One region of the Pseudarthrobacter sp. CCNWLW217 genome, then DNA from elsewhere that is predicted to be linked to it. Evidence: predicted binding sites of a transcription regulator. Region 1 holds the regulator's gene; the other holds the start of a gene.
The links. Region 1 encodes Rex, which represses fermentation and respiration genes when NADH is low (regulators of the CRP and FNR family bind a similar motif). Its sites were predicted from a motif close to CTTGTGAANNNNTTCACAAG; they were not measured.
Positions count from the first base shown of each region.

Region 2: V9L18_RS20610 (glyceraldehyde-3-phosphate dehydrogenase) is a predicted target of Rex. The motif match lies at 7,457-7,476, and genes of this name have one in related genera.

Region 1 covers NZ_JBBCBT010000003.1:131,850-141,070, reverse strand. The annotation lists gene resB (cytochrome c biogenesis protein ResB) at 1-1,051, opposite strand, end outside; gene V9L18_RS04985 (cytochrome c biogenesis CcdA family protein) at 1,051-1,806, opposite strand; gene V9L18_RS04980 (TlpA family protein disulfide reductase) at 1,822-2,400, opposite strand; gene V9L18_RS04975 (histidine phosphatase family protein) at 2,481-3,161, opposite strand; gene V9L18_RS04970 (YceI family protein) at 3,362-3,910, shown strand; gene V9L18_RS04965 (hypothetical protein) at 4,128-4,805, shown strand; gene V9L18_RS04960 (Yip1 family protein) at 5,037-5,882, shown strand; gene V9L18_RS04955 (redox-sensing transcriptional repressor Rex) at 5,969-6,688, opposite strand; gene V9L18_RS04950 (glutaredoxin family protein) at 6,776-7,030, opposite strand; gene V9L18_RS04945 (HAD family hydrolase) at 7,120-7,938, shown strand; gene V9L18_RS04940 (30S ribosomal protein bS22) at 8,061-8,159, opposite strand; gene V9L18_RS04935 (helix-turn-helix domain-containing protein) at 8,311-8,523, opposite strand; gene V9L18_RS04930 (3-deoxy-7-phosphoheptulonate synthase) at 8,666-9,221, opposite strand, start outside.
Region 2 covers NZ_JBBCBT010000025.1:7,025-16,245, reverse strand. The annotation lists gene V9L18_RS20650 (aldose 1-epimerase family protein) at 1-500, opposite strand, end outside; gene V9L18_RS20645 (DNA alkylation repair protein) at 614-1,309, shown strand; gene mptB (polyprenol phosphomannose-dependent alpha 1,6 mannosyltransferase MptB) at 1,292-2,845, opposite strand; gene orn (oligoribonuclease) at 3,000-3,650, shown strand; tRNA gene V9L18_RS20630 (tRNA-His) at 3,781-3,853, shown strand; gene def (peptide deformylase) at 3,986-4,558, shown strand; gene V9L18_RS20620 (HNH endonuclease family protein) at 4,574-5,371, opposite strand; gene V9L18_RS20615 (hypothetical protein) at 5,486-5,689, opposite strand; gene V9L18_RS20610 (glyceraldehyde-3-phosphate dehydrogenase) at 5,760-7,238, opposite strand; RNA gene rnpB (RNase P RNA component class A) at 7,495-7,886, opposite strand; gene V9L18_RS20600 (YaaA family protein) at 7,943-8,704, shown strand; gene V9L18_RS20595 (zinc ribbon domain-containing protein) at 8,701-9,221, opposite strand, start outside.

The DNA.
Region 1 (9,221 bases):
CACCCTGCAGCCTGCCCACCACTGGCCCTTGGAAGGCCACGTTGCCCGCACCGTCACGCACCGTGACCAACGGCGCGTAGCCGTTGCCTGTGAGGTAGATACTGGTACCGCCCAGGGTCACAGGGTCGTTGACTTTCAGGACCTCCTGCTTGGCCGGCGCATCCGGTGTTTCCTTGGTGGTGACATCCGCCGTGAAATCGATGGGCTGGCCGAACTTGCCCCTGGATTCGCGGTCGAACGTGACGGCGAACTTGTCCAGTTGGATGGAGTACGGCTGCAGTTGGCTGGACTGGAAGTTGGTGCCCGGGGTGAATTGGTCGTAACCCACCAGGGTGTTTACGAAGGTGTCACCCTCCACCAGGATGCGCTGGCCGCTGTAGCCGAACAGGCCGCCGACGGCCACGGAGACCAGGACGCCTATCAGCGAGGTGTGGAACACCAGGTTCCCCACTTCTTTCAGGAAGCCGCGCTCGGCCCCCAAAGACGGCCGCGCGCCGTCGTCGTCCCTCACCTCAACCCGGTAGCCGCGGTTCCTCAGCAGCCCGGCGGCGCTGCGGATGGCGTCCGACGCCGGGAGGCCGGCGTCGGCGGGAACCACCAGCGTGCCGTACTCGGGCAGGCGGGAGAGACGTTTGGGGGTCCGCGGCGGCTGGGAGCGCATGGCTTTGTAATGGGCGATGGCGCGTGGGACGACACAGCCGATCAGCGAGATGAACAGCAGGATGTAGATGGCTGAGAACCAGGCCGAGGAGTAGACATCGTAAAGCTGCAGGGTGTCCAGCAGCTTGCCGTAATCCGGGTTGTCCTTGATGTACTGCGTCACAATGGACGGGTTGGCAGGACGCTGCGGGAACAGCGAACCGGGCACCGCTGCCACCGCGAGCAGCAGGAGCAGGAACAGCGCCGTCTTCATGCTGGTCAGCTGCGTCCACGCCCAGCGCAGCATCCCCACGGGCCCGAGGACAGGCAGGGCTGCCTCGGCCTTGGCGGCGGCCACGGGGGCCGGGGACTGGGCCGGAGACAACTTGTTTGCTTTCACGCGCTCGCTCATCAGATCGGCAACTTCACATCGGTTTGGAACCAGTACTGGAGTTCGGTGACCCAGGTGCCCCAGACACCGCTGGCCATCAGCAGCCCCAGGACAATCAGGATTCCGCCGCCGGTGCGCTGGATGGCCAGCCGGTGCTTGCGGAAGAAGGACATCACGCCCATGCCGCGGCGAACCGCCAGGGCAATCAGCAGGAAGGGGATGCCCAGGCCCAGGCTGTACACAAAGGCTAGGAGGGCACCCTTGGCGGCGGAAGAACCGCCTGACAGGCTCAGGAGCTGGACGGCGGAGTAGGTAGGCCCGATGCACGGGGCCCAACCCAGCCCGAACGTGATCCCCAGCAAGGGCGCACCCCACAGGCCGGCCGGCGGCTTGGCATGGATTTTCGCATCACGCTGCAGCCAGCCGAAACCGCCCATGAACACCACGCCCATGATGATCACCAGGACGCCCAGGAGCTGGGTGATCCACGCGTTCTGCGAGCCCGTGATCAGCGTGCCCAGCTGGCCAAAGGCGCCGCCCAAAAGCACAAAAATCAGGGAGAACCCGAGAACGAAGAGCCCGATGCCCGCCAGCATCCGGCCGCGCTTCTGCTTTTGCAGGTCCACGCCGCTCAGTCCGGTGACGTAGCCCAGGTACCCCGGCACCAGGGGCAGGACGCAGGGCGAGAGGAAGGAGACCAGGCCGGCCAGCAGCGCCACGGGGATGGCAAGCAGGAGCGAGCCGTTCAGGATGGCTTCGGCGAAGGGGCTGTTCACGGTCCGGAGCCGCCGCTACTCTGCCACAGCAGCGGTAATGAGGGCTTTGAGGGTGCCCTTCTGGATTTCGCCCAGCACGCGCGAGGCCACCCGGCCCTGCTTGTCGAGGACCAGAGTGGTGGGGACTGCGCCGGGCGGGACCAGCCCGGAAACGGCCAGGAGAACGCCGCCGTTCTTGTCGTCGAAGCTGGGGTAGGTCAGGTTGAATGTTTTGTCGAAGGCCTCGGCGGTGGCTTTTTCATCACGGAGGTTGACGCCGAGGAACTGCACGCCCTGCTCCTTGAACTCCTGGTGCAGCTCCTCCAGGATGGGTGCCTCCACGCGGCAGGGTGCGCAGGCCGCAAACCAGAAGTTCAGGACCGTCACCTTGCCCTGGAAGTCGGCGGGGGTTACCGCGGTGCCTGTGAAGAGCGTGCCGTTGATGGCAACGGCGGCCTTGCGGTCGGCTGCGGCGAACTCGGTGACCGAACCGTCCCCTGCAACGTAGTTCTTGTTGTCGCCTGCTTTGGCCTGCTTGGCCAAGGCATCCTCCTGCGCGCACGCCGACAGGCCCAGGGTCAGGGCGGTCAGGGCCGCGCCACCCGCGGCAAGCACAGCGCGGCGGGACGTTGCCGGGCCGGAGGCGGTCTGGCCGGAAGTGGCGCGGGTGTCCTGGGAACGGAAGGGTGCCACGGTCAGGCCCCCGGGGTGCTGGCGGCGCCGGGAAGAAGTGCGGCAGCGGGCTCACTGTACACAACGCGCAGGAGGGAGCCGTCGTCGTCGAACACCAGGGAGGTGATGGACGTCAGCGTGCACTCGCGTTTGCGCGGATCATGCCACAGGGGACGTCCCTCGGCGCTGAGGCGGGTGGCCCAGATGGGAAGCTGGTGGCTGACCATGATGGCCTCGGGCCCGTCAGATCCGTAGTCGTCACCGGCCAGCTCAATGGCGCGGAGCCTGGCGTCCTGGACCGCAGCCCGGACACGGGCCGCCTGCGCCTTGTAGGGCTCTCCCCAGGACGGCCTGAGCGGGTTGACCAAATGCGGCCAGTGCTTGGGCTTGCGGAGCTCGGCCTTGGTGACCTTCATGCCCTCGAAGTAGTTCTCGGCCTCAATGATGCGCTCGTCCGTGTGGATTTCAAGGTGCAGTGCTTCGGCCGTAGGCGCTGCTGTCTCCTGGGCCCTGGTCAGCGGAGACGCCGCGAGATAGACAATCCGTGCGCCAAGGGCCGCACGCTCGCTGAAGTGCGCGGCGAGCGTCTGTGCCATTTCCCGCCCCAGCTCTGAGAGGTGGAATTCGGGCAGCCTGCCGTACAGAACGCCGTCGGGATTATGGACCTCGCCGTGGCGGAGCAGATGGACAGTGGCTTGGGGCATGTTTACCAGTTTCTCAAAGATGGCGTGCTATCCGAAATCTTCTACATCCAGTAGAACTGAAGATTCTCAAAAAATGTTCCGGAAGTGGGAACAAAAGATGCAAATGCATGTTTATACTGGATGCAGCAGTTAGTTGAGACTTCAACAAATGAAGCGTCAACCATTCCCAGTACTACCCGACACTCCCAAGGAGAAACACCATGTCACTTCCCGCAGACGTCACCACCGGCACCTGGACCCTGGACAACTCACACAGCGAAATCGGCTTCACTGTCCGGCACGCAGGCATCAGCAAGGTCCGCGGCCAGTTCAAGGATGCCGCAGCAACCTTGGACCTGGCTGAGAACGTGGCGGACTCCAAGATCAGCGCCACCATCAAGACGGCCAGCTTCGACTCCGGCGACGTAAACCGCGACGGCCACGTCCGCGGCGAGGACTTCTTCGACGTGGAGAAGTTCCCGGAAATCTCCTTCGTTTCCAACGGCCTGGTGGCCAAGGGCAACACCTACGAGCTGACCGGCGACCTGACCATCAAGGGCGTCACCCGCCCGGTGGCCCTGGAAACCGAGTTCAACGGCGTGGCCGTGGACCCGTTCGGTAACACCCGCGCCGGCGTCTCCGCCGAGACCACCATCAGCCGCAAGGACTTCGGCCTGACCTGGAACGCCGTGCTGGAAGCCGGCGGCGTGCTGGTCAGCGACAAGGTTGCCATCAACCTGGAGCTCGCGTTCATCGCGCCCGCTGCCTAATTCTGCCTGCTGCCGCCCGGCCGCCGGATCCACTGAGTGGTCCAGCTGCCGGGCGGTGGCGTTTAAACCGGCATACCGGAGTGCCGCGGCTGTGAGAGATGCCCTGTGTCCGGCGTTCGTGCCCGTAGGTCAATCCTGTGGAAAACCCCTGCCGTTCCCTGCGATTTCGCCGCAAATCTCCTAGATAACAGGGAACCTGCGGTCTACAGTGAGAGCCATGACCAACCCTAGTGAAGTACCGCAGCCTGAGCAGCCGGGCGCCCAGCCGCCTGCCAGCAACGTTCCTCCCGCCGGTTACCAGCCGCCGCAGGGTTACCAGCCACCACCACAGGGATACCAGGCCCCGGGCCAGGCCTACCAGCAGCCCGCTCAACCCGGCCAGCCCCACAGCCAGCCGGGCCAGCAGGGTGGCTTCCACTTCGAGATGCCGACGGACGGCCCCCGAAACTTCAACGATGTGCTGCCCACGGGCGGGTTCTCCGGCATGTTCAACGTCACAGGGCTGCCCACCGAACTCAAGGTGTCCTACTGGATCTGGCTCATCGGCGGCATTTTGGGCGTGTTGGGCGGCCTCCTGGGACTCTTCGGGGCGCTGGCACTGTTCACGGTTGCCCCCGCGGCGGCCATGGTGGTCCTCCTCCTGGTCCTGGTGGCACTGGCCATCGGTGTCGCCCAAATTATCCTCGCCCTGAAGATGAAAGAAGGCCGGGAGTGGGCCCGGCTGGCCCTCACCATCGTGGCCGGTGTCTCGCTGGTCCTCGCCATCATTGGCGGCAGCGTGGGCGATGGGATCGGCAACAACTGGCTCGGCTTCCTGATCAGCGCCGGGGCAACCGTTCTGATGTGGCTGCCCAACTCGCAGGCATGGTTCACCGCAGTCAAGGGCCGCGCCTGACCTGCCGGTTAAGTTGTTTACCGAAGGCCGCAGCCGGCGTACCCGCCAGGCTGCGGCTTTCCCAGCGCTTCGCGCTCTCACCGACTAAGGCGGAATGAAGCCGGAATACCTCTCCGGAATGACCCGCTACGGAGCCGCCCGGGGGTACGGTGGAAGTAAGCCTTGCTGGGGGTAGGGCCAGTGCACCGATCCCGGCAGCCGATCCGCACTTCGACCTGCAAAGGACCGCTCATGAGTACTCCCCCAGTCCAGCCTCCCAACGAGCCCGAATCCGGCGGCCAGCCCCCCACTCCGCGCTACGGCGAGAACGCACCGCAGTTTGGCCAGCCCACGCCCCCTGCCCCGCAGTACGGACAGAACGCTCCGCAGTACGGCCAAAACACCCCACAGTATGGCGAAACGGGCACACCGGCACCCCAGTACGGCCAAAACACCCCACAGTATGGCGAAACGGGCACACCGGCACCCCAGTACGGCCAGAACCCGCCGGCGTATGGTCAGAACCCGCCGCAGGCCCCGGCCTACGGCCAGCAGCCATTTGGCCAGCAGTACGGGCAGTCTCCGTACGCACAGTACCCGTCCGAACAGCCGGCGGCTACGAGCAGCAACGGAGTCCCCCAGCTGGTCAACATTTCCTTCTGGCTCCTGATCGCCTCGGGCGTTATTTACGTCATTAGCATGCTGATCGGCGTTGGCCAGCTGGATGACCCGCTGATGCGAAGCACCTTCGAAGATGCCATGCAAAGTGGCGGCGCCGGCGGCGAGATCCCCTACGAGGACATCAAGGGCGTTATTGCCGGCACACTGGTGGTCTTCGCCATCATCGGAGCCGCGCTCTACGCATTGGTGGCTATCTTCATCCGCAAGGGCAAGAACTGGGCCCGGATCCTCGGAACCGTATTCGCGGCACTGTCCATCTTTGGGCTCTTCCAGGTGCCGAACATCGGAACACTGGGAACGCTGATGGGCATCGCAGCCATCGTCCTGCTGTACCTGCCGGCAGCGGCTCCGTACTTCCGCAAGCAGCAGCCGTTCGCCAACCCCTACGGCCAGCCGGGAAACCCCTACGGCCGCTAGCCTTACGGTCAACCGGAAGACATGCCGGCGCTGACCAACAATAGAAACCACACCCAGCGGGCGTGGATCCCGGAGCCGCAGGATTGCTAGGCGGTCTGGCCCGGGGTCTGCGCCCGCTGCGCGTGGTAGGCCAGGATCTGGAGTTCGGTGGCCATGTCCACCTTGCGGAGGTTTACGGTGTCGGGCACCTGGAGCATCACAGGCGCAAAACTCAGGATGCTATGGACGCCGGCGGCGACGACGCGGTCACACACGTCCTGCGCCACTGCGGCGGGCAAGGCCAGAACCACCATGTTGGCGCCCGTCCGCTGCAGCACGGTTTCGAGGTCTGCAACGTCGCTGACCCGCAGCCAGCCCACCTCATTGCCCACCACCATCTGGTCGGCATCAAAGATGGCTACGACGTCGAAGCCCCGGGACTCAAAGCCGCCGTACCTGGCGAGCGCCTTGCCCAGGTTACCGGCGCCGACGATAGCCACTTTCCAGTCGTGGGTCAGCCCGAGGGCTGCAGCGATGTGGCGGCTGAGGTACTGGACTTCGTAGCCGACGCCCCGCGTGCCATAGGAGCCCACATGCGAGAGGTCCTTGCGCAACGTGGCGGAACTGACGCCGGACAATTCCGCCAGCGACTCCGAGGATACGCGCTCCACGCCTTCGGCCAGCAAGGTATTAAGCGCCCGAAGGTACAGTGTCAGCCTGGCCACGGCCGCCGGCGGAATCTGCTTGGCAGCGGTTTTGTCGTCCTGTACGCCCGGCGCAACCGACTCGTCTTGGACAGACTGGGGAGATGAATCCAGCGAAGTCACTATCCCCTCCCTTGCGTCGCGTTGTGACTCCACTCTAGAGCCCTGCGCTTGCTGCCAACAAAGCCTGAACCATGGCCCGGACCAGCCCTACTCCGCCATGGCGCGCCGCAGGACGCGCTCCAGCCGGGCTTCGTCGATCTTCCAGAAATCACGCTGGATGCCGTCCACCAGCACTACGGGGATTTCCTCGGCATAGCGGTCACGCAACTCGGGCAGTTGGTCCACGGGCTGTTCCGCCCACTCAAGCCCCAAGGAGGCTGTTACCCGCCCGACGGCGTCGCGCGCGTCCGCGCACAGGTGACAGTCGGCTTTGGTGATCAGGACAACCTGCGGTTTTGGCATGGTTTAACCGTATCCCCCTTTAGTGGCGGACAGCGCGGCGCACGGCCACGCGGCAGGAGGGGCCGCACGCATTGACTAGACTCGGGGACATGCCCGAGGAGAAGTACGTCGCAGTTCTCACACAGCCGGCTGCGGTACCGCAGACCGGCGAGGCGGCGTTCTTCGACGTCGATAACACCCTCATGAAGGGCGCCAGCCTTTTTCACGTGGCACGCAAGATGCACCAGCGCGGAGCGTTCACCTTGGTCCAGGCCGCCGGATTCGCGTGGAAGCAGTTCAAGTTTGTGACGCGCGGCGAGAACATGGATGACGTCCATGCGGTCCGCGACTCCGCCCTCAACCTCGCCGCCGGAATCACTGTTGAGGACGTGAAGGCTCTCGGCGAAGAAGTCTATGACGAGATGATCGCCTCCAGGATCTGGCCGGGAGCAAAAGCCTTGGCCCAACAGCACCTGCGGGTTGGCCGGCGGGTTTGGCTGGTCACGGCCACCCCCATCGAGGTGGCAACGGTCATCGCCACACGACTCGGGCTGACCGGTGCGCTGGGCACCGTCGGTGAGGTAGCGGACGGGATGTACACCGGACGCCTTGTGGGCGACATCCTGCACGGCTCTGCGAAGGCTGTGGCCGTCCAGGGCATTGCTGACGCCGAGGGACTGGACCTCAGGCGCTGCTGGGCCTACAGCGACTCCTACAACGACATACCGCTGCTGACCCTCGTGGGACACCCCGTCGCCATCAACCCGGACGCCAGGCTCCGCCGCCATGCCCGGGACAATAACTGGCCGGTGTATGACTTCCGCTCCGGCCGCCGCGCCGCCACCCTGGGCCTTAAAGCCGCCACAGCCGGCGGCGTCGTGTACGGCCTCTGGCGCGGCTTCTCCCGCATCCGCGGCCCCCGCATCTAGGTAGCAGCAGATGTCGTTATGGGCCCTCAAAACGACATCTGCTGCTACCTAGTTGGGTGGGGGCAAAACAAAATGCCCGCTGCCGGGAAGGCAACGGGCATTTCACGCAGTTCGAAGTATCTCTACTTCTTATTGCGGCGCTGGTGGCGCGTCTTGCGAAGCAACTTGCGGTGCTTCTTCTTGGCCATACGCTTGCGACGCTTCTTAATAACTGAACCCACGAAAGTTCCTCACAAACTAGATGCAGTACCTGTCTGATGGAAAGGTCCGTGGACAGAGCTACAGACTGAAACAACCGACAGATTCTTACAATGACGTAAAACGTTCCTTAACAGGGTACCGCTTATCCGGGGCACCCACTGACAGGGCCGCTCAGGCGGTCTCGGAGTGGCCGTCCACAACGGCGCCTTTAAGATACTGTTCAACGGCGCTTTCCGGGACCCGGTAGGAACGGCCGAAGCGCACTGCGGGCATTTCACCTGAGTGGACCAGCCGGTACACGGTCATTTTGGAGACGCGCATGACCTCGGCCACTTCGGCCACGGTCAGGAACTTCGCGTTTGAGAAGTTCTGTTCTGCGGACATTTCCCTTATTCCTTTGCTGACGGATGGACAACAGTGACCCCAGGTTTATGCCATTGCGGTGTGCCGATGCTGAGCCATCCACCAACCATGTGCTAGATACTCTAGAGGTTCATGGGGCTATTGTGAAAGTCACTGGGGGTAATCATTTCCCGGTACGGCGCTTGCGTGCCGACGAGGCGAGCTGGTCCAGCACCGACACGGAGACGTCCCATTCCATGCAGGCGTCCGTGACACTCTGGCCGTACACCAGTTCCGAGCGTCCGGCGGCGTGTTCGGTGACGTCAAGGTTCTGCGCACCGCCCACGAGGAAGCTCTCCAGCATAACGCCGGCGATGGCGTCGGCAGAGGGTCCGCCATCCTCCAGCTGCGCGCCGATCTCCAGTGCAACTTCGGCTTGGCGGTGGTGGCTCTTGCCGCTGTTGGCGTGGCTGGCATCCACGATCAGTCGTGGGTTCAGCCCCTTGCCGGCCAGCTTGTCGGAAGCGCTTTCGACGTCGGCCGCCGAGTAGTTGGGCCCCTTGCGACCGCCTCGGAGGATGACGTGGGTGTCCGGGTTCCCGGCGGTGGCCACCAGTGCTGCCCGGCCGTCGCCGTCGATGCCCAGGAAAGCCTGCGCCGCCGCGGCAGCTCCGCAGGCGTCGATGGCAACCTGCAGATCACCGTCGGTCCCGTTCTTGAAGCCGATCGGCATGGAAAGG
Region 2 (9,221 bases), on a different contig from region 1:
GTCCAGTGGTCCAGCGGCGAGGGGCCGGCCACGAGGTAGGGGTGGGGACATACTCCGTAAGGCGCCGTTTGGGTGCCGGTGTTCCGCGTCCGGACCATGGAGTGGAGGCCGTCATCAGAGAGCCGGTAGGTGACGCAGACTTCAAGGCCGGACGGATACGCGGCATTGGCCTGGACGTTGCCGGCGAGCGTGATGGCATCCGTCGAGTGCTCCAGCACGTCCCAGTCCACTCCGGTCAGCAGGCCGTGGAGTGCCGTACCGCGCTCCGGTTCATTGATGTCTGCCCGGAAGGAGCGGTCACCGTAGCTGTATGTGCCATCGGCGAGGCGGTTGGGCCAGGGGGCGCAAATGACGCCGCGGTAGTCGGGAATCCCGCCGTCAGGGCCAAAGGTAACCACCAGGTGCCGTCCCTGGTACTGAAGTTCACGCAACGCGCCGCCGCGGGCCGTGACGATGGCCGAGTAAGACCCGAAGGCGATGCTGTGTTCCGTACCCGACATGATGGATCCTCTGCGTTCCAGCTGGTTGTTAGCGCTAACTAGCCTATTGTATCCAGGTTCGTTCTCGCCTCCTGTTACGTCACAGTGAGGATCCGGCTCGCTAAAGTTGCAGGATGGTGAACCGCGAGGTGCTGGCCACTATCCGTGCGGCCTTGGAAGAACAGGCCGACGCCGAACGCGGGGCGGGCGCGCAGGCCTACATGAAATCGTCCATCCCATCGCTGGGCGTCAGGGTGCCGGAGGTCAGGCGCCTGACAAAGGCCGCAGCCGCTGCCCACCCGTTCGAATCCCCCGAGCAGCTGCGGGCGACGGTGCTTGAGCTCTGGCGCGACGCCAAGGTGCGGGAGGAACGCTACGCGGCCATAGACCTCACCGGTGTGAAGATGGCAGCCAAGGACCTGGCGATGCTCCCTGTGTATGAGGAAATCATCCGGACCGGCGCCTGGTGGGACTTTGTGGACGGCGTGTCGGACCGGATCTGCGCCCTGCTCCAAGCACACCGGCCGGCCATGACTGAGGTTTTGCTTGGCTGGAGCCGGGACGAAGACCTCTGGATCAGGCGGGCCTCCATCACCGCCCAGCTCAAGGCCAAGGCCCACACTGACCGCAGGCTACTCAGGAACGTCCTTGAAGCCAATCTCGCGGATCGCGAGTTCTTCATCCGCAAGGCCATTGGCTGGGCACTGCGCGAGTTTGGCAAAACCGACCCGGAATGGGTCCGGACTTTCGTCGCCGAGCACGGCGAACACCTTAGTCCGCTGTCCCACCGGGAAGCGATCAGGAATCTCCCGTCAGATGACGGGGCGTGAGGTAACTGGCTGGTCCGACTTGCTGAAGAGCTGTTTGGTGCGAGGGTCCAGGAAAATCAGGTAGAGCGCGAACATCAGGGCGATAACAGCGGCAGCGTTGCGCGCCAGGGCGAGCGCCAGGCCAAGGTCCTCCGTCTGCAGGTACGGAAAGACTTCCAGCTGGTCCGAGATCGCATAGACCATAAAGAAGGACACGATGAAGTAGAGGGCCTTGACCTGCCAGTCGTCCCGGATGCCTGTAACTGCGAACAACGGGATCAGCCAGACCACATACCAGGACTGGATCATGGGGGCCAGCAGGACGATGGCGGCAAATGCCAACGTCAGCCGGCGCATGAGGCGGTCGTGGTCTCCCTTGAAGATCTGCCAGGCGACGATGCCCACGGCCAGCAGCTTCCCGGCGTCGTACACCCATTTGGCGAGCCCCCAGCCGTCGAGGCTGAACGCGTTGGCGATGGAAGCGACCACCAGGCCCATCAGCCCGATCGGCGCGTACCAGATCCAAATGCTGCCGGGAGCCGAGAGGCCATTAATCCAGCCAAAACCGAAGCCGTTGACCCGGCTCATGGCAAAAAGAATCCCCACGCTCAGGCCGGCCGTGAGTGCCCAGTACAGGAATTTCCGCGGCCAGCTGGCGTCCTTGCCGGCCCAGAGCAGGCCGATGAAGGGCAGGAAGACGATGGTGATCGGCTTGACCGAGATGGACAGCGTGACCAGCACGATGCCCAGCACCACGCGCCGGGTGGCGCAGTAGTACAGGCCAGCTAGGGCCAGCCCGATCATCAGGGCGTCGTTGTGCACGCTGGCAATGAAGTTGGTGAGGAACAGTGGATTGGCTGCGGTGAGCCAGAGTGCCCGGTGCGGGTTGACGCCATGGAGGTCCGCCAGCTTGGGCACGTAGATAATGCACAGCACGATGCCCACCAGAGCAGCCAGCCGGAACAGCATCACGCTGGCCTCCGGGTGCACGTTGGTGGACCAGACCACAAACTGCTCAATCCACAGGAACAGCTGGCCATATGGGACCGGGGCCTCGGTCCACATCTTGTCGGCGCCGAGCTGGAAATAGTTGGACAGCGCGGAAATGCCGTTTTCGTAGGGATTGAAGCCTTCCACCATCAGCCTGCCCTGGCCGATGTAGGCGTACACATCCCGGCTGAACAACGGCACTGTGAACATCATCGGCAGGCCCCAAAGCACCACGGCCTGAAGGGTGGCTTTGCGCGCCGCCAGGCCCCAGATCCGGACGCGTTGGCCCAGCCTGAGCCAGGCGCGGACCAGGAGCATGCCGCCGACGGCCAGGAGGATGATGGACAGCGCAACACCGATGGCCTCGGTCCGCATCCAGATGAAGAGCGGCATCCGCCGCAACTCCGAGACGGGCGCAAGCCAACCGACTCCCAGGGAACCGACCATCATCAACACCGAACCGATAAAGCCGGCGATCAGCGGAGACCGTGCGTTGTCGACCTCGGCCTCTGGCAGCTTGAGGATCGGGGCGGCCTTCTCCCCCGCTGCAGGCACAGGCCCCGTCATCTCAGGATTGTCCAATCTGTTGCATTCCACGCTTCCGCCCTGCGGGCCTCACCGGGCCGGCCGGGGCATAGTACAACGACGGAAAATTCACCGCCGCGTTTCCGAAATCCTAGCATCGGACGGCCCGGACAGAGCTAAACGGTAGGCTTGTCAAGTGCCTATATCTAATGAACGCATCGTCTGGATCGACTGCGAAATGACCGGCCTGGACATCAAGAACGACGCCCTGATCGAGGTGGCGGCCTTGGTGACGGACTCGGAACTGAACATCCTGGGCGATGGAGTGGACGTAGTGATCAAGCCGGAGGATTCCGCGCTGGCCCAGATGAATGATTTCGTCCGCGACATGCATACGCGCTCGGGGCTGCTGACGGAACTGCCGCACGGCAAGACCATGGCCGAGGCCGAGGCCGCCGTCATGGAATACATCGAAAAGTGGGTCCCGGACCCCCGTAAGGCGCCGTTGGGCGGCAACTCGGTGGGCACGGACCGTGTGTTCCTGTCCCGGGACATGCCCTCAGTGGTGGAACACCTGCACTACCGCGTGATCGATGTCAGCACCATTAAGGAACTCTCACGCCGGTGGTTTGCGCGAGCGTATTTCCAATCCCCCGCCAAAAAGGGCGGTCACCGCGCCCTCGGTGACATCAAAGACTCCATCGACGAACTCCGTTACTACCGGGAAGCCGTATTTGTCCCGGCGCCAGGCCCGGACAGCGCAACGGCCCAGGCCATCTCCAAACGGATCGCCGCCGGCGCGGAAACCACCGCCGCTGATGCAGACCCAGCGGTCCCAGGGACGTAATCTGCACCACGTTTGCTTCGAATTTTGGCCAAAAACGGGAAAAGTGGCAAAAGCACACGCGAACAGCAGGTAAGCTATTTGAGTTGCCTTTCCAGAGAGCCGGTCGCCCGGTAGACCTGCAAGGCACATGGTGGGCTTAGCTCAGTTGGCAGAGCGCCTGGTTGTGGTCCAGGAGGTCGCGGGTTCAACCCCCGTAGCTCACCCGCACAGGATGGTTCTAGCAGCCGTTCGAGAAGGAGGCCGCACCGGATATCCGGTGCGGCCTCCTTTGTTTTGCATCCTTGTTTAGCGCACAACGGCCGGCATCGCGCCGCATCCCGAAGGACCCGTCTGACATGACAGTTATGCCAATCACCATTTGGGGGGAACCGGTGCTGCACCGCCGGGCTTCCGAGGTGGAAGTGTTCGACGACGAACTCAGGACCCTGATTGCGGACATGTTCGAAACCAACGACGCCGCGAACGGCGTCGGACTCGCGGCGCCGCAGGTCGGGGTCGGCAAGCGGATTTTTGTCTACAAATACGCCAACGATGACGGCGCACCTCCCGCAGGTGTATTGGTCAACCCTGTCCTGACCCTGTCCAAAATCTCTGGCGCCCTTCCCGATCCCGATGAGGAAGAGGAGGGCTGCCTGTCTTTTCCGGGCGGACAGTACCCGTTGAAGCGTGCCGAGTGGGCCAGGGTGCGCGGCTTCGACGGCTATGGGCAGCCGGTTGAATTTGAGGCCACAGGGTGGTTCGCGCGGGTAATCCAGCACGAGTATGACCACCTGGACGGAAAACTCTACGTCAACCGGCTGATCGACCGCTATGCACGCAAGGCGATGAAGCAGGCCAAGAAGAGCGGTTGGGGCGTTCCGGGCCTAACCTGGATGCCCGGCGTCGACCCGGATCCTTTCGGCCACTAGTCCACGAGTCGGACGTCAGCCCGCAGTAACAGTCAGCTGCTGGGGGCAGCTGTCCAGGACCCTCTTCATGGCGTCCTTCTCCGGCTGCGTCACCCAAAGCCCATAGGCGGCCTTCACCGAGATCTGCCTTGCGACATAGTGGCAGCGGAAGGCCTTGTTCTTGGGCAACCAGGTGGCGGCGTCACCTGCACTCTTCTGCTGGTTGGCGGGCCCGTCCGCGGCGATAAGGTTCAGGGGGTCATTGGCCAGGCTCTGGCGCTGCAGCGGTGTCAGGCTCTGCGCGCCCTTTTGCCAGGCGTCGCCCAGGGCCACCACATGATCGATCTGGACCGCCTTGCTGCTCTCCGAGCCTCGCCGGAAGTCCACGGGAAGTCCTGTGTAAGGCTCGTGGAAATGGCCGGCCGCCACTCGGCATGTGGAGCCTTCGGTGAACACCACGCCCGTGAGGTCACGGCGAAGGACGTCGTTGCGGGTGTCGCAGCCATTCCGGTCCAGGTCCTGCCACGCCTGCCCGAAGGCTTCGCGCTCATAGTTGTCGTTAGGTGCACGCCCCTTGACCGGCAGCCCGTCGAGGGCTTCACGGGCACTCCCCCGCGGCACAGCATGCACCGGGGCCACCGGTTTCATAAAGCCCGGATCGAAAACCGGCGCCTCCGTAGGTCCTGCAATGGCCGGTTCCGCCGCCGCGAACTGGCCGGCAGTGAAGAACCACGCCACCGACGCTACAGCGGATACTCCCAGGAGAATGACCAGGGCCCATGCCTGCCGCGAGCGGCGGCGTGCCCGTCTGTAAGCAGACCAGCTGACGGTCACGGGCAGCCTGCCCTTCCGGAAACGTAGTGCACCAGAAGAGCCTAGGACACTCCTCGGACAACGTGGCCGATATCCACAGTGTTGGGGAGGAGTGGGAAGCCGGGAAAGAGCTTCTTATTGTTCCCGGGTCACCCTCCGGAGATCTTCGGCGGCAACCTGGAGCAGCTCTTCGAGTTGGCGCACGCGATCTTCGCTGACATCTCCGGCCTTGTAACCCGCCTGGGCCTCCTCCAGGAGGCGGATGGCCCGTTTGTGGTTGGCCTTGGCTACATCCAGGGCGTGTTCGAGCGTGGTCTCGTGGAGAGTTTCGTTATTCATGCCACCAGTGTGGTCCCGTTTCCCGGCTGATTCCAGAGAACCAGCCGGGAAATTGCCTCAGAGGAGGGAATCAGACGGCGATGGCCGCCAGTGCCGCGGCAGGTTCCTTGGCGGGAAACGACGGCGGGTTGACCCCTGCCATCTCTTCCATGACGCGGACCACCTGGCAGGAGTAGCCGAATTCGTTGTCGTACCAGACGTAGAGGATGACGTTCTTGTCGTTGGAGATCGTGGCCAGGCCGTCCACGATGCCCGCACGGCGGGAACCGACGAAGTCGGTGGACACAACCTCGGGGGAATCGATGTAGTCGATCTGCTTGCGCAGGTCCGAATGCAGGGACATCTGGCGCAGGTAGTTGTTCACCTCGTCCTTGGTGGTGCCGTTTTCAAGGCTCAGGTTCAGGATGGCGAGGGAGACATCGGGGGTGGGGACGCGGATGGAGCTGCCGGAAAGCTTGCCCTGAAGTTCGGGCAGCGCCTTCGCCACAGCAGTGGCCGCACCGGTTTCGGTGATGACCATGTTCAGCGCGGCGGAGCGGCCGCGGCGGTCGCCCTTGTGGAAGTTGTCGATCAGGTTCTGGTCGTTAGTGAAGGAGTGGACGGTTTCCACGTGGCCGTGGATCACGCCGAACTTGTCGTTGATGGCCTTCAGGACCGGGGTGATGGCGTTGGTGGTGCAGGACGCCGCGGAGACGATCTGGTCAGTATCCTCGATGCTGCCGTGGTTAATGCCGTGCACGATGTTCTTGAGCGCGCCCTTGCCCGGAGCGGTGAGGAGAACACGCGAAGCACCCTTGCTCTGAAGGTGCTGTGACAGGCCTTCGGCGTCGCGCCAGCGTCCCGTGTTGTCCACCACCAAGGCGTCGTGGATGCCGTAGGACGTGTAATCGATCGTCGCGGGGTTGTCCGAGTAGATGACCTGGACCTGGACACCGTTCGCGGTGATGGTGTTGGCTTCCTCGTCCACGCGGATGGTGCCTTCAAAGGAACCATGGACCGAATCGCGGCGCAGCAGGCTGGCGCGCTTGGAGAGATCCTTGTCCGATCCACGGCGCACCACGATGGCGCGCAGGCGAAGGCCGTGGCCGCCACCAGCCTTTTCGATCAGGAGGCGGGCAAGGAGCCGGCCAATCCGGCCGAAGCCATAGAGCACAACGTCAGTGCTGGTGCGGTCGTCGGCGCCGCGTTTGCCCACTACCTCGGCCAGTTCGGCGCGGAGGAACTCTTCCAGTGTGGCGCCGTCGCCCTCGGCCTTGAACTTCTGGTTCAGGCGGGCAATGTCGATCGCGGCCGCGCCCAGTTCCAGGCCGGCGAGGGTGTTCAGCAGCGGGGCTGTTTCTTCCAGAAGCAGCTCATCCTTGCTCATACGGCGGGCGAACCGGTGCGCCTTCAGGATGTTCATGGTGGACTTGTTAATCAGGCTGCGGCCGTGGATGGAAGTCACCACGTTGTTTTCACGGTACAGCCGGCCGATCACCGGAATCATGGCCTCGGCGAGGGCCTCCCGGCCCATCCACGTATCAAGACAAGAATCTGACGTCTGGCTCACAGAACTACCTTCCTTGGGTCAACCACATACGTCCTCGTACGCGGAGGGCGGCCGCCGGAGGTGTTCCGGGGCGCAAGCGTCGGCGGGGATTCGGTCCACCCCGGACACCTTGGAGAAGCGCGAAGAAAAACCACCGGCTGCGAACGCAGACCCGGTGGCAGAACTTCTACGTTCGCTCTCTATTCTAGGCGGGAGGGGCGCCCTGGACTGCCCCGTCCGGCGTGAAGTCACTCACATGACTTGAGCTGACGTTGTGTGGATGGGTTGACCGATACGCCGGGTTCTGTGCTCCCGTGCCGTTACCAGCGCGGGAGTAGCGGCCATCCATCTACGGACGCCGTTGCCGACGCCCTCCAGCGGCCTACCCGGACACTCGGGCGGGCAGCCCTCAAACGTGTCCTGTCTGGCCTTGCTCCGGGTGGGGTTTACCTAGCCTTCCCGGTCACCCGGGAAGCTGGTGGTCTCTTACACCACCGTTTCACCCTTACCTGTTTCGTGCCGCTTTCAAACCGGCGCGACACAGGCGGTCTGTTCTCTGTGGCACTGGCCTGCGGGTTACCCCGAGTGGGCGTTACCCACCACCCTGCCCTGTGGAGCCCGGACGTTCCTCGAGCCACTTGCGTGACGCGCGGCCGCCTGGTCAACCCATCCGGCACCCAGTCTACCGGGCAAGGGGGCGCCCAAGTCGCCGGTAAGATCGTACGGTGCTGATTCTGCTTCCCCCCTCCGAAGGCAAGACTCCCGCAGCCCGGGGAACCGCCGTCGACTGGCCTTCCCTCAGCTTCCCGGCACTGAACACCTACCGGGCCAAAGTCCTGGATGCCCTGGGAACGGTGAGTGCACACGAGGACGCCCTCGCGCTGCTGGGCGTCGGGGCATCGCTGCGGGACGACGTCGAACGGAACACCCGGCTGCACGCCGAACCGGCGGCGCCTGCCCACCAGATCTACTCGGGGGTTTTGTACGACGCCCTGGGCTACAAAACGCTGACGCCCGCGCAGCGCCGGAAGGCCGACGAGGCGGTGCTGGTGGTATCCGCGCTGTGGGGTGCCATCCGCTTTGCCGACCGGGTGCCCGCCTACCGGCTGTCGATGGGGACTGCACTGCCCGACGTCGGCCGCCTCGCCTCGTTCTGGAAGCCGCAACTGTCGGAGGCCCTCACGGAGGCTGCGGCAGGCCAGCTGCTGGTGGACTGCCGTTCAAGCACGTACGCCGCGGCGTGGGCACCCCCGCCGGCGCAGACCGTCGCCGTCAACGTTTTCACTGAAGTGGATGGCGTGCGCAAGGTGGTGAGCCACTTTGCGAAGCACACGCGCGGGGAACTGGCCCGGCACTTGCTGGTCCGCCGCGGCAACGCCCCGCAGACCCCGGCACAGCTCCTGAAGGCGGCGCGCGAAAAGTGGGACGCGGAGCTGGTTGACGGTGCAGCCCGTAAGCCGCACGCGTTGAACATCATCCTGGGTTAGTTGGTCGGGCTGGCCGTGTTCCACTCGGCGGAGCGCACCAGGATGGCACCGGAGTCCGGGCAAAAGACGATGTCGTCCTCGGCGGCGGCTTTGATTTCGGCGAGGTCGCCGGGGCTGAGCTTCATTCCGGAAGCCTCGGACGTTCCATGGAACAACCGTGCGGCGCCCACTCCTCGCTTGGCCAGCGTTTTTTCGTAAACGGCCAACATCCCGGCGTCCAGTCCTGCGGCGAACTCAGCGCGTTGGCGTTTGACCTCCGCTGCCTCGGCATCCACTTCAGCCAGGGCTTTGTCCAGCTCGGCGCGGATGCCGCCGAATGAGCCCTGGATGTTGTCCACGATCAGCTGCTGGGCCGCCTGCCTGGCGCGGAGCGAATCCAGTCGCTCCATGACTTCGAGCTCTATGTCCTCGAGGTCTGAGCGGCGCCTGTTCAGCGACGCGATGTCCTTCTGCAGGGCCACGAGGTCCTTGGAAAGCCCCGTTCCGCTGTTGAGCCGGGCCTCGTCGCGTTCAATGC